Regions from separate parts of the Leuconostoc sp. S50 genome, predicted to be linked through region 3. Evidence: predicted binding sites of a transcription regulator. Region 3 holds the regulator's gene; each other region holds the start of a gene.
What was found. The regulator Rex, encoded in region 3, represses fermentation and respiration genes when NADH is low (regulators of the CRP and FNR family bind a similar motif). The targets are predictions, from matches to a motif close to TTGTGAANTANTTCACAA.
Positions count from the first base shown of each region.

Region 1: adhP (alcohol dehydrogenase AdhP) is a predicted target of Rex. The motif match lies at 1,801-1,818, and genes of this name have one in related genera.
Region 2: IAE53_RS02910 (2,3-butanediol dehydrogenase) is a predicted target of Rex. The motif match lies at 1,719-1,736, and genes of this name have one in related genera.

Region 1 covers NZ_JACVUE010000003.1:65,199-68,432, forward strand. The annotation lists gene IAE53_RS04200 (MFS transporter) at 1-347, shown strand, start outside; gene IAE53_RS04205 (VOC family protein) at 353-685, shown strand; gene adhP (alcohol dehydrogenase AdhP) at 730-1,782, opposite strand; gene IAE53_RS04215 (NADP-dependent oxidoreductase) at 1,953-2,855, opposite strand; gene IAE53_RS04220 (ABC transporter substrate-binding protein) at 3,109-3,234, opposite strand, start outside.
Region 2 covers NZ_JACVUE010000002.1:70,488-73,721, forward strand. The annotation lists gene IAE53_RS02910 (2,3-butanediol dehydrogenase) at 526-1,575, opposite strand; gene IAE53_RS02915 (aldo/keto reductase) at 1,809-2,642, shown strand; gene IAE53_RS02920 (NAD-dependent succinate-semialdehyde dehydrogenase) at 2,702-3,234, opposite strand, start outside.
Region 3 covers NZ_JACVUE010000004.1:61,435-64,668, reverse strand. The annotation lists gene IAE53_RS05050 (peptidoglycan bridge formation glycyltransferase FemA/FemB family protein) at 1-1,024, opposite strand, end outside; gene IAE53_RS05045 (redox-sensing transcriptional repressor Rex) at 1,030-1,680, opposite strand; gene tsaD (tRNA (adenosine(37)-N6)-threonylcarbamoyltransferase complex transferase subunit TsaD) at 1,779-2,795, opposite strand; gene rimI (ribosomal protein S18-alanine N-acetyltransferase) at 2,788-3,201, opposite strand; gene rimI (ribosomal protein S18-alanine N-acetyltransferase) at 3,176-3,234, opposite strand, start outside.

The sequences.
Region 1 (3,234 bases), on a different contig from region 3:
GCTTAGAGCTCGTGCCAATTATTTATCCAAACGGCAGTGTATGGATGATTATTTCCTTTGTCGTTGCTTATTTTAACGCGCAAGTCAATCCAAAATTTGGTGCTATTTTAATGAAACGCATTGATCAAAACAAGCTGGCAAGTGTCAGTGGTTTGCTCAATACATTTGCTTTATCAAGCGCGCCAGTTGGTCAGTTCTTGTTCCTTGGTATTGCAAATTTGATCTCACCAAATATCTCGTGGTTAATCATGGCGATTGTGACATTGATGACTGTTGTATACATCATTTTAACCCGTCAACATGACATTGAGAAGGTTGAAAAAACCGGTGAAACAGCTATACTATAAGTATTATGAAACCAAGAAAACTCAACATTAAAACAATTCCTGCTCAAGATGTTAACCGCGCCTACCGTTTTTGGCGTGATGTATTCGACCTACCACAATCTGGTCACGCAAGTGGTCGCCACTTAATGATTGATGGTGATGATATTATTTTTGTAGCCGGTGAATCAACAGATCGACTAGAAATGTTGATTAGAGACCATCAAGATGAGTTAAAGCAACATCTTCGAAATAATTTTATTCCGATTGTAGGCAAGCCCGAGCCACGTTTCGGCAATAAAATCGCCTTTAAAATCCATGACTCCGAAGGTAATTTAATCACACTTGAGGCAAATCAATAGTTAAAAAAAACGAGATACAAATTCTGTATCTCGTTTTTATTTGATTATAGTGCTGTGAAGTCAAAGACTTTACGTCCAGTAATGTTACCAGCCTTCATCTCATCAATCACATCATTCATATCCTTGAAATCAACTGTTTCGACGATTGGCTTAACTTTACCTTCAGCCCCAAATTGGAAGGCTTCTTTCAAATCGGCACGAGTACCAACAAGCGATCCTCGAACTTCAATGCCGTCTAATACTGTTTTAGCAATATTGAGTGCCATATCACCTTGTGGCAAAGCAACAGCTACTAACTTACCCATTGGGCGCAAAACATTAACAGCTTGTGAGAAAGCTGCATCATTAACAGCAGTTACTTGCGCGTTATGCACACCACCAGTTAGTTCATTAACCTTAGCAACCACATCTTCGGTCTTACGGTTGACCAACACCTCAGCACCGTTAGCCTTAGCAGCAGCCAACTTGTCATCGTTACCATCAATAACGGCTACGTGTGCGCCAAATACATTATGAGCATATTGCACAGCCAAGTTACCTAAACCACCAGCCCCATGAACTGACACCCATTCACCTGGCTTTGTTTCACCAACTTTAAGTGACTTATACATTGTCACACCGGCACAAGTGATTGATGTTGCTTCAACTGGATCCAAACCTTCTGGTACTTTCACTGCATATTTTGAGTTGACAACAACTTGTTGTGACATCGCCCCATCAATCGTGTAACCTGAGTTACGAACTTTACGGCAGAATGTTTCATTACCTGAAACACAGTAGTCACAAACACCACAAGCATCATAGAACCAAGCAATTGATACGCGATCACCAACTTTAAGATAATCACCGGCACCTTCGCCTAACTTTGAAACACGTCCCACACCTTCATGACCGATAACACGACGGAATTGACCATTGCGTTCACCAATTTCGTTTGGATTACCAAAATCACCATTAGCACAGTGCAAATCAGTGTGACAAAGACCAACGTATTCAACATCAACCAAAGCATCACCAAAGCCTAGCGCACGTGGTTGCCAATCATCAATTAAATCAACATACCCATCATTCACTTCACGAACAACTGCTGCTTTCATGTTTAACCTCTTTCATATATGTGAATTTATTTACAAGTAAATTGTAACCATAAAATTCATATTTGTAAATAGTTTTTATGTAAAATTTACATAAAATTCTTTTATAAAGTGACGTGTTTCACTAACAAATGTATAGAGAACCTCTACGGTTTCTAAAAATAAAAGTTGGATTACGAGAATTTTAAAACTAACTTGCCTAAAACGTGTTGACGACTATGGAATTCTTTCAGATTAATCACATTAAATGGCGCCACTTCAGCAATATTGACTTTCACATCACCACTGGCAACCATCTGCAACAATTCCGCCAATTGCTGACCATTTGACTTCATAAAACTATGAGTGACTCTTGGGTCATCATTATCATCAACTATGGACACAAGTCGACCTTCGAGTTGCAACACGTTCAAAGAATCAGTTAGTGTTTTACCACCAATGGTATCAAGCACGACATCTACTTTATCTTTAATAACAGTCGCCAAACTTTCTTTCTTATAGTCAACAACATGTAAATGCGGATTGAACGCCTTTAAGAATACGGCTGATTCCCCACTGGCGGTTGTGTATATTTTATCCGCACCGATTGCCTGAGCAACTTGAATCGCAGTAAATCCAACAGAGCCGGCGCCACCGTGAATCAATACGCTCTCACCAGGTCGTAAATCTAAATCGCTCGTCATCATTTGATAACCCGTTTGACCACCCAAAACAACTGCTGCAGCTGTTTCATAACTCACACCAGCTGGAATTTTAGCTAATTGCTTACTACTGACAGCCACAAATTCAGCGTAACTTTTGAGATGCGGTGATGCAGCAACGCGATCACCAACATGAAAATCACTTACTTCACTACCTACTGCAATAATGTCACCAGCCACAGACGAGCCATTAATCAGTGGTGTTGGTGCACTAGTTCCCATGACACCTGCACGAAACTTTACATCATAGGGATCAATAGCTGTTGCACGTTGCTTAACCAGTACCTGACTGGGCTTAATGTCTGGTGTTTTGGCATCTGTTACCTCTGCAAAAACATCGACGTCGCCATAATCTTTCATCTCTATTGCGTACATTTTTTCACACTTTCTTTTCTTCGAAATGTCTGAGTCGTTGTCACATACATTGTAAGCTAATTAGCCAATAAAATGTTAATTTTGGTTCAAATTTTTATAAAACAATTAGAAAATGACATAAAAAAAACATCACAACATTAGGAAGTCAAAAATCCATGCTGTGATGTTTTTTACTGTTTGGCTCAACTACTGCTTACGGGCTGGAAAAGTAACGTGAGCCATGGGAGGATACCAACCCGTATTTAATTTGTGATTACTTACGTGGATTACCAGAAGTAGTCAATTTATTTGAAGTAACACTCAATTTAGCGTACAAATCGTTGACAGGTGCATTTGTCCATCCCTTAACACGACCATTGACCAATTGTACATCAATGTT
Region 2 (3,234 bases), on a different contig from region 3:
TAATGAAAAAAAAATAAAAAAAACCTATAACATTACAGAATATTTAAATGATACTGATACCACTCAGTTATTTAATAGAATACTGTCATACTACAATAAAAAATAACATGATTAACATATAAAAGAGCTCTTGAAAAATCAAGAACTCTTTTTTCTCTTATATTGAAAACCCTGAACGATTTTAATGGTAATTGTCTAAAACAACCATAAAGAAATCGTGGCACACGCAATCAAAAGGCCTTCGTCACAAGCGTCAATCTGATGAGCAATGCTAAATATTGATGCATGGTCGTACCATTGAATCAAATCCCAAAATTGTTCAAGCACGACAAAATTTGGGCTCTTTTTAAATTACTATCATGCGATCAGTTAGGAATCGGGATGATGCCTTTGAAACAACCACTGAGCTACAGCCCTGATAATGACCCATTTGTGCGACACGTTAGTCGCCGAAACAGTTCGGTAACAACGGTCTTATTTCACCAAAAAAAACACACGCTACCGTGTGCTCTAAGACATATTAAATTATGCTTGATTCAAATCAATTAAAATTTTAGCTTGTGACTTATCACGTGTCAACGCTTCAAAACCATCATTAACAATATTATTTAATTCAATAGTATCGGTGATAACTGGTTGAACATCAATTTGACCGCTGCTTACTAAATCAACTGTTTGTTGGAACGTTTCTTTTGAATAAGCAATCGTTGTGGTCAACTTGACACCAGCGTTCATCAATTGCATTGGATCAAAGCTAATTGGCTTAGCAAAAATTGAAACAATCACAACATTACCACGTGGACGTGTTGCGTCAATTGCTTGTTCGAACGTTGGTTGTACGCCAGCAACTTCAAATGATACATCTGCACCACCAGGAATAATCTCTTTAATCGCAGCAATTGCGTCTGGGACTTGGCTAGGATTAATGACATCTGTTGCGCCCATTTCCAATGCCTTCTTCAAACGAACTTCTGACAAGTCCACCGCAACAATCTTAGTTGCCCCAGCAGCTTTTGCAGCCGCAGCAACTAACACACCAATTGGTCCAGCACCAAAAATAACAACCTTTTCGCCAAAGCGCAAATCACCTTCTTTAACGGCTTGAACAGCAACAGCCGTTGGTTCGATTGTGGCAGCTAATTTCAGTGAAAAGTCCTCTGGAAGATGATATAGATTTTCTTCTGGGACATTGACGAACGAAGTGAAACCACCATCTGTGCTCAAACCAATGAAGCTATAGCCATCATAAACATCAAGATTATCAGGTGAAATACCCTTAGTCACTGTTGGATTAATTGAAACATGATCGCCAACTTTAAAATTGGTAACATCAGTACCAACTTTTTCAATGACACCAGAAAATTCATGTCCCATTGTCAATGGCGCTTGCCCACCAGTCAATATGTCTGGTGCATCAACTGGAATAAAGACGGGTCCTTCCAAATATTCATGTAAGTCACTGCCGCAAATTCCAGCATACGCTACACGTACAACAACTTCGTCGGACTTTGCTGGCTTTAACGCAACATCCTCGACTCTAACATCTTTCACACCATGCCATACAGCTGCTTTCATTATTATGTCTCCTTTGATGACAGTAAGTTTTTCAAGACTATATGTCTTTAGTAATATTATAACGCTTATTATATTTCTTTGTGTAAAAAATCACCTAAAAATAGTGATTAAACACAACTAAAACTCACACTTACCATCTATGTTTGTAGGATATTTTACAAGCAATATTTTTGCATCGCCTGTAGTTATCGTTTAATGTAAGTGTTATCAATTAAGAAAGAAGGAAAATGAAAATGTCATTTCATGAATTAAGTGACGGACAACAATTACCAGCAGTTGGTTTTGGTACCTATAAATTAAACGGTATCACGGGTGCTCACGCTATCACTTCAGCAATTAAAGCTGGCTATCGTTTATTAGACACTGCTTTCAACTACCAAAACGAGGGCACTGTTGGTCAAGCCATCAAGGCATCTCACGTCTCTCGTGACGAACTGATTATCACTTCCAAGTTACCAGGTAAATATTATAGTGACCAACAAGCATCGATTGATTTAATTCAAGAGTCCTTGTTTCGTTCAAAATTAGATTACTTCGATTTATACCTGCTTCATTGGCCAAACCCAATTGATGATCATTATGTTGAAGCATGGGATACGCTAATTCAAGCACAGAAGTTTGGTTTGGTAAAATCAATCGGTGTCTGCAATTTCTTACCTGAACATCTAGAGCGGCTACAAGCAGAAACGGGTCATTTACCCGTAGTCAATCAAATCGAATTACATCCTTTCTTTAATCAAGCCGAAATGCGTGCGTATAATTCTAAACACAATATCTTAACTGAGGCTTGGAGTCCCCTAGGCCGAGCAAGCGATTTATTGACTAACCCAACCCTAGTTGATATCGCTAAAAAATATCACAAAAATGTTGGTCAATTGATTTTGAAATGGGAAGTATCGCTTGGTGTTCTCCCTATTCCAAAAGCCACTCACTTTGCCCGTCAAGTTAGCAACTTGGATATTTTTGATTTTGACATCACGGAAGACGACATGGCACGTATTAACGCACTGTCAAAACCTGATGGTCGAACTAATAACCAAGACCCTGCCAGTTATCAAGAATTCTAAAAAAAGCTTTTAATCTCTTCAACAATAAGAGATTAAAAGCTTTTCTTTTGATCAAATTTTTAAACGAACCCACCGAATACATCATCCAAATCAATTGGTTCATGCTTCGTCACAATTGTTTCTTTGTTGACAAATGTTTCAATACCAAAGCGGCCTAGTTCGCGACCATAGCCGGAATTTTTAACACCGCCGAATGGCAATTCAGGTAATGTACCACCAAAGCTATTGACAAAGACTGCACCAGTTTCTAGTCGTGATGCAACTTCAGTTGCATGTTCAGCCGAACCACCAAACACAACGCCACTCAAACCATAGTGCGAATCATTAGCCAAAGCGATAGCTTCTTCTTCATCCTTGACTTTGTATACTTGTCCAACTGGACCAAAGAATTCTTGATAAAATGCTGGGTTTTCTTTAGTAATGTTGGTCAAGATAACTGGCTCAAACAGTGCAGCTGGCAAGTTCTGTTCGACACTACCAAACGCAAGTGTTGCACCAGCATCGACTGCCGCTTTAACTTGTTTTGTCAGATTCTGCTTAGCTTTTGAAGTGCTAAGTGGTGCCAAAGTGGTATCTGAATCCATTGGATCAC
Region 3 (3,234 bases):
TGAGGTAATCTTTATAACCTTCTTCGTCAACGACCCAATCAAGTTCACCGATATATTCAGCATTAGGATCATGATAAGCAAATTCATGTTTGAACTTATAAAGCCCATCAGAAACATCAAATTCACCAATGCCACCAAAATCATATTCGACTTTGCCAAGCGACAGTCCCCATTTAAGCATCTCATATTGAATGGCAGCGGGTGCGTTATGTTTGCCAAATTCGCGATAAGAACCGGCATACATGTACCAAATTTCATCACCATAAGCAAAGCCTAAACCACCAGCAATCACTTGTCCTTCAAAATGAGCCAAATAGACTCGGAATAATCCTGTCCCTGCCCATAATTTTTGCATACGAAGGAAGTAATCTAGTGGTCTGTGGGTAATACCATGGTTTTTCGCCATTGCCACATAGGTATCAAATAGTGCTCGAATATCATCTTCACTATCGCCAAATGTAATTGTCACACCATCGCGAAATGCACGTCTGATATCATTACGAAGTTTAGGCTTGAAGTGCAACATCAATTCATCTTCATTTGTAATTGGCATAGCACCTTCACCGCGACCATCGTAGTATAAGACGACATTCTTGCGTGGTTGAATATTGCCATGCATGTGTGTAACCTGCGTATTACGTGTCTGGAAACCTGCATCAAGATATTTTTGATTCAACTCGTCAGAATACTGTACCTCAGGGTCCATTCTCAACAAGAAGACATTATCTGGTAAGGCTGCTAAAGCTTCCTTAATCAAATCCTTAATTAAATCAACATCTTCAATATCGGCAACCGGTCCACGGCCAGCATAAGCTAAAACTTTACCAGGGACGGCCTCAACTGTTAGTACTGACATAACTGCATCAATTTGTCCATCAGTTTCATGATAAACATAAACGTGGTTCCAGTTTGCTTTCAATTCACCCCATAGTGGATCTTGTGTGACTTGTCCTCTTGGATTTTCACGCACAAACTTTTGATATGCTGAGACTTTTTCTTGATCATCTAAATTTAAAATTGTCATTTAACTTATAATCCTGTCGTAATTGAACCGTAATTTTCAATGAAGTAAACCAACGTTTGCAATTCGTTGGTTAAGTCAACGTTTTGAACACGAACGTTGGCAGGGACTGTGACACGTAAAGGCGTAAAATTCAAAATACCTTTAACGCCGGCACTCACTAATTGATCTGTAATATCTTGAGCAACACCTTGTGGCACAGTTAAAATCGCAATGTTAATGCGCTGTGCACTAATTTGTTCCTTCAATTCACTCATTTTATAAATTGGAACACCGGCTAAAATAGTGCCTGTTCGCTTTTCATCAGCATCAAAGGCAGCAGAAATGCGCATATTTGAAGACTGATGGAAGTTAAAGTTAAGTAAGGCTTGTCCCAAATTTCCAGCACCAATCAACGCGACGTTAATCAAACTATCTTGGTCCAAAACGTTGGCAAAGAAATCTAGTAACGCTTTAACTTCATAGCCATAACCTCTTTTACCTAGTGCACCAAAATAAGAAAAATCACGACGAATTGTCGCAGCATCGAACTTAATGGCATCACTTAATTCTGATGATGAAATACGATCTGTACCAGCATCATGTAAGAAAGTTAGATAACGAAAATAAATTGGTAACCGCTTAGCGGTTGCGCGTGGTATTTTTGGTTGTTGCGTCATAATATATCTCCAGTAATTTCACTTGTGAACTTTTGCATAGTAATTGTACCATATATTTAAGGCTTTTGCGAAAAGATAGTGAAATATTCACAATGATGTCACGATTGTAACAATTCAAAATCTAATCCTGGATCCGTGTTAAGATCCAAATCCGCAAAGATATTTTGTTTATAATTCCAGTAACCAGCAGCACCAATCATCGCAGCATTATCGCCGGTATATGTCAGTGGGACTGGAATAAATATTGTATCATTGAAGTCATTTAAAAGTGTCGTTAGTGACTCGCGCAATTGTGAATTAGCGGCAACACCACCAGCCAAAACAAAGCTTTTAACTGGATAATGACGTAATGCGCGCTCCGTGCGACCGATCAACGCATCCACAACAGCATTTTGAAAGCTGGTGGCTAAGTCATCTTGATTAATCGTTTCTTGTTTTTGTTCGGCATGATGCACGTAATTAATAACGGCACTCTTTAATCCTGAAAAACTAAAATCATAGTTATCTTCGTGGGCCATAGCCGTTGGAAATTTAATGGTTGCTTTACCTCGGTGTGCCATTTCATCAATGGTTTTACCGGCTGGATAAGGTAGTTTTAATAGCCTTCCGACTTTGTCAAAGCTTTCACCAGCGGCATCATCTCTTGTTTCACCTAATACTTCAAACTTATTCTCAGATGTCATTAAAACTAATTCAGTATGACCACCAGAAACCATCAGGGCCATAGCTGGATATACGATTGGTTGATTAAAATTGGCAGCAGAAATGTGTCCTGCTAGATGATTAACGGGTATGATTGGCAAGTCGTGCGCCAAGGCAAACGTTTTGGCCCCCATCAATCCAACCAGCAGCGACCCAACAAGACCGGGGCCATAAGTCACTGCAACCGCATCTAAATCAGATGGTTTAACCTGAGCTTGCGCCAAGGCATCATCAAGCACTCTGGTGATCCACTCAATATGATGACGACTCGCTACTTCAGGTACAATACCGCCAAAGCGTTGGTGGGAATTGATTTGCGTCGCAACACTATTACTCAACACAATATGTCCGTCTTCAACTACTGCTACACTGGTTTCATCAGCACTCGATTCAAATGCAATTATTTTAGTCAATTTTTCGCTCCATCATAATGGCATCATCACCATTTTTGTAATATTTTTCTCGTCGATAATAAGGTTGAAAACCAACTTTGTGATACAGTGCCTGTGCTGCTGTATTAGTGCTAGCTACTTCTAAAAGTACGCGCTTCGTTTTAGGCAAAGCAAAGACCGCCATCAGTAAGGCTTGTCCAATGCCTTGATGTTGAAATTTAGGCGAAACACCTAAACTACCAACTTCAACCTCATCTAAGATTTGCGTCGCGCCAAGAAAGCCACCTGTCGTCACAAAATAAATAGAACGTGGACTACCAAGTTCATGCTCAAATACTTCTTTTGGCCAAGGAGACGGCGCAAAAGACTCATTTGCTAATTGCCAAATGTCATCAAGATCTTCAATTGTTGCCCGTCTGATTATCAAAATTTAGTGTCATTGAGACCGCATCTTCGTGGT